DNA from 4 places in the Pseudoalteromonas sp. LC2018020214 genome. Region 3 is predicted to be linked to each of the others. Evidence: predicted binding sites of a transcription regulator. Region 3 holds the regulator's gene; each other region holds the start of a gene.
The links. The regulator LexA, encoded in region 3, represses DNA repair genes until DNA is damaged. The targets are predictions, from matches to a motif close to TACTGTATNNNNATACAGTA.
Positions count from the first base shown of each region.

Region 1 (3,283 bases), 1.0 Mb from region 3:
CAGCATACATTTCGGCTGTATCAATAAAGTTTACGCCTTGCTCTAGCGCGTAGGCTATTTGTTCATCAGCGTCGCTTTGAGTATTTTGTTTACCCCAAGTCATACTCCCTAGGCACACTCGAGATACGTTTACGCCACTGCTACCTAGTGGGTTGTATTGCATAAAAACTCCTTAACTAAATTAGTTTTGAGCATGGCTGATTAAAGCCGATAAAAGAGGCTCGGAGATTGGGGCTTTTTGCCCTGTAGTAAAATCAAACATTACAACTTTAGATGCACCCGTAGTCGTTATTGCTTTTTGTGCATGGCTGTAAACGGTGTAGTTCATGGTAAAGCGATCTGTTTTAAGATCTGTAATTGTAACGCCTACAGTGAGTGTGTCGGGAAAAGTTACTGGGCGTTTATAGCGAACGTTATTTTCGCTTATTACTGGGCCCACACCGTTTGGGCTTATTGTGTCGAACAGATTTATTTTATTTAAAAAGTCGATTCGGGCTATTTCAAAGTAACGTAAATACACTACATTATTTACGTGTTGTAGCGCATCCATATCAGCCCATGCTACGGTGATATCGGTATGAATAGGGTGCTGATCTTTAAACGTTTGCATTATTTATTGGCCCTTGATTTTCAAAGTACTTAGATTATCAACATGGTGTTACGAGCTCAAGGTAATTAATGGCATGTTTTTTTTATAAGATGATTGTACCTGTTTAATTTTAGGTCTACAGTTAAATTACACAGACAAACACAAAAACACACAAAGGTAAAAATATGCAGAATATAATTAATTGGTCCTTAGCTTGTTTGGTTTTTATAGCTTCTTTTACCTGTTACGCGATGGGGAATGAATCTGGCGCTATTATTTTAATGTTGGCAGGATTTTTATTTGAGGTTATGTATTGGCTACGTGGTTATAAGAGAACGGAGGATAATAAACACTTTTTTTAATCGTTAACTAGGGCCTGTTGACCTTTCAGGATTAAAATTTGTTCAATCTAGGGGCTATTTAATCGCGGCGCGAGGTTTGTAACCTAGTGGGCTCGATAACTGCTCCTGCGTTATTCTACTGACTTACATCCCTGTAAGAATAAGTAAAAACCGAGCAAAGCTTCCGCGTCCTGCTCACGCCCCTTACCTACATCCATGTAGGCAACAAAGAGTAAATTGCCCCTAGGCAGAACCCTTCGGGCAGCGCATGTTTGGCATTTATGCTACGTTATCGCCTATTTATGGGGAATAACCACACTACATAGGCTCTGCCTTGCCTAAATACCAAACATACTGCTGCAAATTTAACCTCGAAAGATAAACAGGCCCTAGGCTTGCTTATCGCATGTGATTCTATAATAATGACTGTATAAATAACCAGTTGTTGTTGTGGTGATGAAGAAGTTTATTCACATAGACATGGATTGCTTTTATGCAGCAGTAGAAATGCGAGATAATCCAAAACTTGCATGTGTACCGCTTGCTATTGGAGGCAATAGCCGACGAGGCGTGCTCTCGACCGCTAACTATATAGCTAGAGAGTATGGCGTACGATCGGCTATGTCGAACTATCATGCTAAACAATTATGCCCCGATTTAGTTATTGTCCCAGGGCGCATGGCTGTATACAAAGAAGCTTCAAACCAAATACGTGAAGTATTTAGCCGCTACACAGACTTAATTGAACCCCTGTCTTTAGACGAAGCCTATCTAGATGTAACAGACAGCACCGCTTGTAAAGGCAGTGCCACACTTATTGCACAGCAAATAAGAGCCGATATTTACAATGCTACAGGGCTCACTGCATCAGCAGGTATTGCACCGATTAAATTTATTGCCAAAATAGCCAGTGACGAAAACAAACCGAATGGTCAATTTGTCGTTTTGCCTGATGAGGTCGATGACTTTTTAGCGCAATTACCGCTGGGGAAAATTCCAGGAGTGGGCAAAGTAACGCTCGAAAAGCTAAATTTAAAAGGCTTATATACCGGCAAGGATGTACGTGAAAAAGGCGTTAACTGGATGCAGCAACATGTGGGTAATTTTGGTGTGTCGCTATATCAAAAATGTGCAGGTGAGTATGTTGGTAAAGTATCCACAGATCGCATAAGAAAATCGCTGAGTGTTGAACATACCTACGAGTACAACAAAACGAGTTTACAGGAGTGCTTAGATGAGCTGCCAAGGTTGTTAGAGGAATTAATTTTAAGGCTTAATAAACAGCAGTTACAAAATCGTATTAATAAATTGAGTGTTAAGGTGAAGTTTGCAAATTTTGTAGTGACCTCTGCCGATCAGGTATATCACGAGCTAAATACAGAAATATTTGTTCAACTACTTACTAAGGCCTACCAGCGAGGGCTACAACAGCCTGTAAGATTACTTGGCATAGGCGTTGGGATTAAAAACGAGCCAGAACAAAACTTTCAACTTAGTATTCTCGATTAAGCTGTAAAGCCTGTAACTCCAAGTTGCCATTTATTGACAGGTTATGTGATTAGCTCATCGCTCCTTACTGGTCTTCAATATTTAAATCGACGATAATAGGGGCTTATGTTTTCTAACAGGACCTTATTTATGGCATACCCTCAAGCGGTTAGTGCAAGCCTTGAATGCACATCTCATGATGCGCTTATTATTATTAGTGATGACTTTTCTCTATTACCAAATAACTCATTACGTGATGCTATTTTAGCTCAAGCAAACGTAGATTCTCGCATCGGTAAGCAAGTTACTTTATTAGTAATTGAAAACAAGCGCGTTGTACTTGCTCCAACCGGTCCGTTAAATAGAGATTACGACGACGTGCGTCGTTATTTTGATGCTGCTAAATTAGCAATTAACGAAGCAAAAGCGTCGGGCAGTGTTAACCCTGCATTATTTTTACCAAATTTAAATGGCGATAGCCGTTATCAGCATGCTTTAGAAGTTGCTTATTTAGGCGCTTGCCAAGCCTTATGGCAGCCATTAGAAGCGCGTGAATATCACGGTGAAAGCATTGAACCTATTACACAGATTGGTTTAGTTGGCGCAAGCGAGCAAACGATTAAAGCTGTTAATGCCATTGCAGCTGGCCAATATGCAGCGCGTGACCTGTGTGGTACTGAACCTGAGCGTATGGCTCCTCCACGTTTTGCTGATTACTGCGTTGAATTGTTTAAAGGCTCAAACATTGCAGTTGACGTAATTGATGATATTGCAGCTATTGATAAAAACTATCCAATGCTAAGTACAGTTGCTCGCGCATCGTATGCAGTTGAGCGCCATCACCCACGTGTTGTTAAGCTTGAAT
Region 1 covers NZ_CP066804.1:837,454-840,736, forward strand. Annotated here, with positions in the region: gene JG479_RS03655 (aldo/keto reductase) at 1-163, opposite strand, end outside; gene JG479_RS03660 (acyl-CoA thioesterase) at 182-610, opposite strand; gene dinB (DNA polymerase IV) at 1,387-2,439, shown strand; gene JG479_RS03670 (M17 family metallopeptidase) at 2,569-3,283, shown strand, end outside.
Region 1: a site for LexA is predicted at 1,355-1,374, ahead of dinB (DNA polymerase IV). Genes of this name have one in related genera too.

Region 2 (3,283 bases), 1.2 Mb from region 3:
AAAGGCATTTAGTCCCATGCCAGGCGCTAATGCTAATGGATAATTAGCCCACAAACCCATTATAAAACAGCCTATCGCAGCTGCTATACAGGTAGCTACAAATGCAGCCCCTTGATCCATCCCTGCCTCAGCAAGCATAGCCGGGTTTACAAATACAATGTATACCATAGTGATAAAGGTCGTTAGGCCAGCAACGCATTCGCGTTTAACTGTTGAATTATTTTCGCTGAGTTTAAATAAGGCTTCAAACATAATAAACTTGTGATAGTAAAAAGTGGCGAGATTTTAACATAAAAATTATCTTTTACAGGACATTTTACCTTGCTATATACTAAACTGTTAAAGTAGTTAAAATAATAAATGAACCAATATGCTTAAAACAACACCTTGTGAGCAAGACTTAGAGCAACAGCTAGACAACATTTTAGGTTTTGTTACTCAACCAGAAAGCAGCCCCGCGCCCATTGATAATAAAAAAGATGAGCAAAGTACTATTAATAAAGCCCTATATTATTTAAAAAATAATCAAGCTCCATTGGCTGCAAAATGGATGCGCCTTGCTGCAATGGCAGGAAACCATAGAGCACAGTTTTATTTAGGTTTATTTTTTGTAAAAGGTGAAGGCGTGCCACAAAGTGTATTTCATGCTGTAGCGTGGTTGAGCTTAGCGAGTAGCCAAGGGTACGCACCTGCCACTGCAGCGGTTACAGATATACGCAAACATATCGAAACTAAGCGATTTAAAGATGCTCAATGTTATGCAGCAAGTTTGTACGAACAAATCCACCAACTCCAGTTTTCTCATATGATCCCTCGCACCAGTGAAAACACATAAACTAACTAAGTTATAAGTACTGTATACAGTGTTGAAAAATACTGTATATAGTTACAAAGATACTCCTACACAGTATAAAACCCACAAATGAAAACATGACTCAAAAATTTATTTTAAAAATACCCCCTCAAAAACAAGTCTATAACAAGTTGATTAATAAAGAATTATAGATTTAAAAACAAAAAACAATGATCAAAAGCTGAATAACTGTACAAATAAATAGCATAAAATGCTTGCACGAAAGCACTGTATAAACTACTGTATATGAATACTGTATAAAAACCCAGTGAGTGAAATTATGTTACAGCCTATTACCGTAAGAACAGTTAAAAGTTACCAACAAGACGAGCAAAGCGATTGCGTAAATTTGATCCAAATTGAAGATGAAATTTCAGCGACCTTTGAGCTTTTAAAAGTATTACACCAATATAATAGCTCTAATGCATGGACGTTATTAATTGCACCAGATCATGTACCTAGCAAAGCTTTACTTGACTCATGCTCTATTGATACAAGTAAATTACTTGTTATTAGACAGAAGCACCTAGTAAATCTAGAGTATGTATTAAATTCTGCGTTACATAATGGAAACTTTGCAGCGGTAATTACCTGGACCGATATAGTTAATAACCAACTACTTACAAATCTATCGTTCGATTTGAGTAAAACGAATACAAAACTATATTGTTTTACTAAAAACGCTCAAACAACAGAGATACCACTCGCTCAATAAGCTTGTTAAACTAATGTTTTAGACTTTGTATTATTATTATGACTTCACTCAATACCACATTATGTTTTTGCAGCAGTGGGCACAATTATGCCGATTGCTGCGAGCCGCTTCACTTATCTGTTAAGCAAGCTGACACTCCTGAACAACTTATGCGCTCACGATTCAGCGCTTATGTTATTAAAAATGCAAAATATGTTTATCAAACCTACGCAAAAGAAAAACAAGCTGAGAATCCGGTTAAAGAAATCAATGATTTTGCTAACAGCTGTCGATTTATAAATCTTGATTTAATTGACTCAAGCCATGATGGTGATACTGGAACGGTAGAATTTAAAGCCCAATATTTTTATCAAAACTTATTTTGTGAGCTTCACGAAAAGTCGCTGTTTATTAAAGAAAACACTCAATGGCGTTATTTAGATGGCACTATATATCCTGTTGAAGATATTAAAGTAGGCAGAAATGATGACTGCCCATGCGGTAGCAATAAAAAGTACAAAAAATGTCATAGCATGTAATAAATAATCTTATTTAATATTTATCACCTAAAAGGTGTTTTTAAGTGGCAGAGTGATTTATTAGCTAACTAAACTTAAAAACACACTTTGTTACGCCCTTGCATTTTAGACTCATACATTTTTTCATCTGCGATCTGCAACGTGTTTTTGTTATTTACATATGGTTGTAGGGTTGCACCGCCAATACTAATAGTCACAAAATCATATTCTGAATATTTGTGTAATATTCCTAAATCGGCCACATTTTGTTTAATTTTATCAGCAACACAAATTGCACCTTCAGTGCTTGTATGCGGTAGAACAACTACAAACTCTTCGCCGCCATAACGCGCAACAAAATCGGTTGGCCTTTGCAAACTATTAGTAATAGTTTGTGCTACTAGGTTTAACACCGTATCCCCCTGCACATGACCATAGATATCATTGTATTGCTTAAAGTAATCTATATCGATGAGTAATAACGCATAGTCAACTTTTTCTCGTAAGGCGCTTCGTTCCATTTTAGAAAAATGTGCATCAAAATAACGGCGATTGAATACTTTAGTTAAATCATCTAAAAATACTTTTTGATTGAGTAAGTCGTGTTGTAATTTTAACGTTATATGGGCACGAACCCTTCTAAATAGTGTTTCTTTTATAATCGGCTTTTTAATAAAATCAACAGCTCCGGCTTCCCAACACTCTTCTTCTTCGTTTTCAAAGGATGTAACAAAAATAACTGGGATATCCTGTGTTTCAGTATTATTTTTTAATTTTAAACATGTATCAATACCACTCATTCCACCCATACTAATATCGAGTAGGACTATATCGGGTACATTTACATTACAAATTTCAATTGCTTCTTCACCACTTCCAGCTGTTGTCACATTAAAATGCTCAGATAATATTTTTTTCAATACGATTAAGCTTAATAACTGATCGTCAACTATAAGTACTTTAGAATTCTTTAAACTTAGTTTTAATTGATGGTCAGAGTAATTTATTGGCATAGTAAAAATGTTTTGTTTTTTTAATTAAAAACAGCCTATAGCATCACATTTTGTTATGCAAATGTTAATTAAGAGGGGTTCTACTTATTGGTTACTAATAAAAATACTTTTTAGTAAATCTTTACTGCATAAAAACAAAAAATGAGCCACTTGGGCTCATTTTATAACTTTGAATACTTAATTTAGTTAAGTATTATTCGTCATC
Region 2 covers NZ_CP066804.1:2,298,772-2,302,054, forward strand. Annotated here, with positions in the region: gene JG479_RS10075 (NCS2 family permease) at 1-252, opposite strand, end outside; gene JG479_RS10080 (tetratricopeptide repeat protein) at 371-835, shown strand; gene JG479_RS10085 (SulA-like leucine-rich domain-containing protein) at 1,134-1,568, shown strand; gene JG479_RS10090 (YchJ family protein) at 1,607-2,086, shown strand; gene JG479_RS10095 (GGDEF domain-containing response regulator) at 2,161-3,078, opposite strand; gene JG479_RS10100 (DUF6172 family protein) at 3,272-3,283, opposite strand, start outside.
Region 2: a site for LexA is predicted at 1,092-1,111, ahead of JG479_RS10085 (SulA-like leucine-rich domain-containing protein). Genes of this name have one in related genera too.

Region 3 (3,283 bases):
GGGTTTTATCAAGTAATGCGGCATCTGCCAGCGCAGCTTTCTGCTTCGCCTGCTTTGCATCTGCAAGCCATGTTTTAAAATCAGCCTCAGATTTAGCGACCACCACAACGGGCATAAAGCCATGGTCTTTACCACACAACTCAGCACATTGTCCTCGGTAAGTACCTTCTTCGTTTATGTTCGTCCATGTTTCGTTTATAAAGCCGGGGTTCGCATCTTTTTTAACTGCAAAATCAGGTACCCACCAAGAGTGAATAACATCGTCAGAAGTCATTAAAAATCGTACTTTTTGATTTATTGGCAGTACAAGAGGCTTATCAACCTCAAGTAAGTAGTTAGGATTTTTATCTGCAAGATTCGCGATTTCATCTTGCGGGGTAGATAAAATAGAGTAGAACTCTACATCTTCGCCCATATATTCATAATGCCATTTCCATTGCGAACCCGTAATTTTAATAGTGAGATCAGCTTTGCTGGCATCTTCCATTGCAATTAGGGTTTTAGTGGCTGGTACTGCCATAGCAATTAAAATAACAAACGGAATTGCAGTCCAAAGTATTTCTACTTTAGTGCTTTCGTGAAATTGGGCAGGTACAGCCCCTTTAGATTTACGGTGATGAATAAGTGCCCAAAACATAATTGCGAACACTATCACCCCAATCACACAACATATTATAAATATGGTCATGTGCAGCTGATATACATTATTGCTTATATCGGTTACGCCTTTGCGCATATTGTATTGGCTGTTAGCCAAAACTGGGTGCGAAAAAACACATAATATAAGCCACAAGGTAGAGGTCAGTTTACCCATGTGACGGCTCCTTTGATGCTATTGCGAATGCAAAGCGAAGAGGCATACGGCTTAAACGCCAATTCGTTATTTTTATTTTTTTAGCCAATCTCATTTAATATTGATTGGTTTTGCTGCGCCAACAACGGGTTTGTGTATATTGTGTGTTCTCAAAACTAAAAAGCTGTGAGTTATTATTAGCTCAGCACATTAACAATTAGCTAAAAAACGAACAACAAGCAAGTTTTAGTATAAAAAACAATCAGGTGATATTGAATAATTAATAAAAATCGGTAATCAACTGGGCGACAGAAAGTTCAAAATATGAGCAAAACAAAGGGGTTTAACGCATTCGGAGGGGGAAAATATAAGTGCAAAAAAGTTTACAGCTTAAATAGTCAGTGGGCGGTTTACGCCCTATTTTTAGTACAAATTTTAAAACAAAAATGCGTACTAATTAGTACGCATTTATAAAACTGCTTGTTTAAAAGCTATTTTTAAAGTCACATCCAATCAGCGTTTCTTATAACGCCAACGGCTAAGCCTTCAATATTAAAAGACTCATTCTCAAGATCTACTTCAATAGAGTCAAAATCGTCGTTTTCAGCATGAAGTAATACTTTACGACCCGCTTTCTCAAGACGTTTTACAGTTACGTCTTCGTCTAGGCGAGCAACAACAACTTGTCCGTTTTCAGCGGTTTGAGTACGATGTACAGCAAGTAAATCACCATCCATAATACCAATATCTTTCATGCTCATACCGTTAACGCGTAGTAAAAAATCTGCAGCCGGTTTAAACATTAATGGATCGATTTTGCAGTGACTTTCAACGTGCTCTTGCGCCAAAATAGGTGAACCAGCAGCAACACGCCCTATAAGCGGTAAACCTAATTGTTCTGGCTCTTCTTCTTCAATTAATTGGATACCACGGCTTGCACCTGGTTTCATTTTAATTGCGCCTTTTTTAGCAAGTGCTTTTAAATGTTCTTCAGCAGCATTGGCACTTTTAAAACCTAATGTTTGCGCTATTTCAGCACGTGTAGGGGGCATACCAGTGTCTTTAATAAAAACTTTAATTAGTTCGAGTATTTGAGCTTGGCGGTTCGTTAATGGTCGCATACAACTGGTTTTCCATACAGTACATTTAACTGTGAGTATATACAGTTAAATAAAAATCGCAAATTTAAATTAAGCCTTAAAATAGCTAAAGTAATTTCACTTGTGTACATTTCAAGGATATAACTAAAGCTAAGTTTATAAATGATTAAAAATGCAAAGGAGACATTATGAGTATTTGGTACCAGCCCATCACCTTAGAGCTGTGCAAGCAGTTAGAGCAAGGCATTAATGGCCAAGGAACATTAATGAAAACTATGGGGATAGAAGTCACAGAAATTGGCGATGATTATTTGGTTGCCACAATGCCGGCAATTCCTGAACATCATAACCCAATGGGCATGGTTCACGGCGGTGCTAACGTTGTACTTGCCGAAACAGTTGCCAGCTATGCCGCTAACTTTGTTGTCGATTTTACTAAATTTTACTGTGTAGGGCAGGAGATTAGCGCAAGTCATTTAAAAGCATCTCGCAACGGCACTTTAACAGCCACGGCTAGAGCATTTCATATTGGCAAACGTAGTTCAGTGTGGGAAATAAAAATTACAAATAGCCGCAATGAGCTGTGCTGCGTATCAAAAATGACCGCAGCAGTCGTAGAGCGAAGATAGTTACTTTTCGATTGGGTAAATGGTAATTTCCATACCCGCACCAATCGCAGATATACGCAATAATGTATCTGCATCTAAGGCTTGATTAAAGCACTTAGGAGAAGTCCCTGATTCAAAACCAATATCAAACGTTCTACGTGAACAGCTTAACCATTGCTTTAGCGCGTTACGCGAACACGATTCAATAAGCTCACATATATGGTTTATGGCTTTATCAGGTGTGCTCACCTCACCTGTAGCTTCAATACGCGCTAGTTGACGGTATTCGTCTTTGTCATAATGTAAAATCGTCGCGACTTTTTTCAAGTCCGCCACTAGCAAACTAATATCTTGCTTTGATTCAAGCTCAAGATCTACATTTAAAAATTGAATTTCCGACATCGTTTCGTATTTATCCTCTAATAATTTCATTGCAAACTTTAACGCAGTTTTACCGTTATACCAAATCAACTATGCTCTATTAACCACTTTATATGGATATTTCGCAGCTTTTAAGTATTTTTTAGCATTTAAAGCTAGCTGGATATCAAACATCCAGCTCAATTAAACAGATAAGTCATGTTAGGGATTTAAGTGTAATCTTTTTTATTTTTAAATGATTACAGTAAGCTATAGTTTAAACTGCGACAAAATGTCGCAGTAACTTATCCCATTAATGTAATAAACTAGCCTCTAAAAATAATAAGACTAAAACATGAATAAAAAAATATTTAAACATGCTCGCAAGTTACATAAATGGTTAGGTTATTTATTAGCACTAC
Region 3 covers NZ_CP066804.1:3,524,067-3,527,349, forward strand. Annotated here, with positions in the region: gene coxB (cytochrome c oxidase subunit II) at 1-814, opposite strand, end outside; gene lexA (transcriptional repressor LexA) at 1,297-1,914, opposite strand; gene JG479_RS15800 (PaaI family thioesterase) at 2,082-2,522, shown strand; gene JG479_RS15805 (hypothetical protein) at 2,523-2,903, opposite strand; gene JG479_RS15810 (hypothetical protein) at 3,217-3,283, shown strand, end outside.

Region 4 (3,283 bases), 1.6 Mb from region 3:
ATATCAACACTTGCGCTAATTGGTGTGTTGTTTTTAGTATCTAAATTAATATTTGGTGGCGGTCGAAAATTAGGACTTAAGCCAGGTAACAGTTGGTCGCTTGCAATTGCATCTATCCAAAAGCGTGCAAATGTGAACGCGGTACAGTTAATTAGTTTTTCGTTAGCGATTAAATTACTGCTGTTTTTAGTGGTACTTAAAAACGACATGATATCTGATTGGCAGTCGCAACTTCCAAGCGACGCGCCTAATGCGTTTTTAGTTAATATTACGCAAAATGAGCTTGAGCCAATTAATGAATATTTAGCTCAAAAAGCTATTCAAGTATCAGAGTTTTATCCCACTATTCGTGGGCGCGTAAATGCGGTGAATGGCGAGTTGGTAGCACGTTCAGTATCGCTGCAAGACAACGAGAAAAAAGACGAAGAAGCACGTGCAGGTATTGGCCGCGAGCTAAATCTTACATGGCTTAAAGATGTGCCTGACCAAAATGAAGTAACACAAGGTACGTGGTTTGGTGAGAATGCGATGGCTGAAGCCTCAGTAGAGGAGTCGATGCTTGAGCGTTTAGATGTTGAGATAGGCGATACGCTCACATTTTTAATTGGTTCGCAGTCGTTCGACGCTAAAATTACCAGTGTGCGCAAAGTTAATTGGGCCACGCTTAAACCTAACTTTTTTATTATTTTAAGCCCAGATGTACTTGCAGATTTTCCGGCGACGTATATTTCGTCGGTACGTATAAACCCAGATCAAAAGCGTGACTTTAGCCAGTTATTGCGTACTTACCCTACTATTACAGCCATTGATATTGATAACTTTGTTAAGCAAATCCAAACAACTATTTCGCAAGTATCGCTCGCCATTGGCTTTGTACTTGCCATTGTTGTGCTGTGTGGCGCGCTTGTACTTATATCGCAAGTGCAAGCTAGTTTAGGTGAGCGCATGCAAGAAATTGTAATACTCAGAACGCTTGGCGCTAAAAGCCGATTAATTAAAAACGCGACCTTGTACGAGTTTTTATTACTCGGCGGTTTAGCTGGCTTAGTTGCCGCATTTTTTAGTGATATAGCGCTTTTAATTGTGCAGCAACAAATGTTTGATTTAGCAGGTAAGTTACACCCGCATATATGGATTATAGGTCCGGTAGCTGGCGGCGTATTTGTGGCAGGTTTAGGCTATTTAATGATTGCCCGAACACTTAAACAAAACACCCAAGGATTAGTGCGTGCCCTAGGGTAAGCTTAAACTAACATGCTCTGTAAATGCCCACCTAGTACGTGGGCATTTTTGTTTTTCTTTGTACTGGTAATTTATACAGTGCTCTGGCATTATTAGCGTAATTTAAAAATAATAACAATGGAGCGCTGTTTGGCCATCATTTTAGGGATCGATCCTGGTTCACGTTTGACCGGATATGGTGTTGTTGCCCATCAAGGTTCTAAATTTACATACTTAGGCAGTGGCTGTATTAAGTTAGCCGATCATCCTTTTCCGGTTAGGCTTAAAATGATCTACCAAGGCATTACACAGCTTATTGAGCAGTTTTCGCCAGAAACCTTTGCCATTGAAAAAGTATTTATGGCGCACAACCCCGATTCAGCTTTAAAACTAGGCCAAGCTAGAGGCGCTGCGATTGTTGGCGCGGCAATGGCCGACTTACCCGTATTTGAATACTCAGCTAGGCAAATTAAGCAAGCAGTAGTAGGCAACGGTGGCGCAGATAAAACACAAGTGCAACACATGGTAAAAAATATTTTAAAATTACCCGGTACGCCACAGGCCGATGCAGCTGATGCACTCGCTATTGCGATTTGCCACGCCCACTCAGAACAAAATTTAATTAAACTAGCGGGCAGCGCAAGCAAAACCGTTAGAGGACGTTTAAGGAAATAATTATGATAGGCCGCTTAAATGGTATTTTAGTCGAAAAACAGCCACCAGAAATATTACTCGAAGTAAGTGGTGTAGGTTACGAAGTACAAATGCCAATGACCTGTTTTTACGACTTACCAAAAATTGGTGAAAATGCGATTGTTTACACTCACTTTGTAGTGCGTGAAGATGCTCAACTATTATTTGGTTTTAATAATAAAGTTGAACGTGCTTTGTTTAGAGAGCTATTAAAAGCAAATGGCGTAGGGCCAAAACTTGGCTTAGCTATTTTATCGGGCATGTCGGCAAAACAATTTGTAAGTTGTGTAAATAACGAAGACTCAACATCGCTTGTTAAATTACCCGGTGTAGGTAAAAAAACAGCCGAGCGTTTAGTACTCGAAATGAAAGACAGGCTAAAAGATTGGGGTAATGATTTATTTACGCCATTTAGTGACAGCGCAGTAATAGAGCCAATGAGCGATGCGACAATTGCTAATAATGCAGCGGATGATGCCGTATCGGCACTGCTTGCATTAGGTTATAAATTGCCACAAGCTCAAAAAGCAGTAAAATCGATAAGTAAACCCGATATGTCTACTGAGGTTCTTATTAGAGAATCTTTAAAATCTATGTTGTGAGTAACCCATGATTGAAGCGGATCGCTTAATTGATGCGACTGAAAAAACAAATGAAGACTCTATAGATCGTGCAATCAGACCAAAACTTTTAGCCGACTACAGAGGCCAGCCTCATGTTAAGCAGCAAATGGAAATTTTTATTGAAGCTGCCCGAACCCGTGGTGAAGCGCTCGATCATTTATTAATATTTGGCCCACCTGGGCTTGGTAAAACCACGCTTGCAAATATTGTAGCCAATGAATTACACGTAAGTATTAAAACAACATCAGGCCCTGTACTTGAAAAAGCAGGCGATTTAGCTGCTCTACTTACTAATTTAGAAGAAGGCGATGTACTGTTTATCGATGAAATACACAGGCTAAGCCCGCAAGTTGAAGAAATACTGTATCCCGCAATGGAAGACTACCAGCTTGATATAATGATTGGTGAAGGCCCAGCTGCGCGTTCTATTAAATTAGACTTACCTGCATTTACACTTATTGGTGCAACCACACGAGCAGGCTCGCTTACATCGCCACTGCGTGACCGTTTTGGAATTGTGCAGCGATTAGAGTTTTATTCTGTAGAAGATTTATCGCACATAGTAGGGCGCTCTGCACATTATCTTGGTTTAGAAATGTGTGACGATGGCGCTACCGAAATCGCGCAGCGCTCGCGCGGCACACCACGTATTGCAAACCGCTTATTGCGCCGTGTACGCGATTACACTCAAGTAAAATCTGACGGCACAGTAAACGCCGATGTAGCTAAGCAAGCCCTTGATATGA
Region 4 covers NZ_CP066804.1:1,373,387-1,376,669, forward strand. Annotated here, with positions in the region: gene JG479_RS06050 (ABC transporter permease) at 1-1,242, shown strand, start outside; gene ruvC (crossover junction endodeoxyribonuclease RuvC) at 1,372-1,896, shown strand; gene ruvA (Holliday junction branch migration protein RuvA) at 1,899-2,516, shown strand; gene ruvB (Holliday junction branch migration DNA helicase RuvB) at 2,524-3,283, shown strand, end outside.
Region 4: a site for LexA is predicted at 1,304-1,323, ahead of ruvC (crossover junction endodeoxyribonuclease RuvC). Genes of this name have one in related genera too.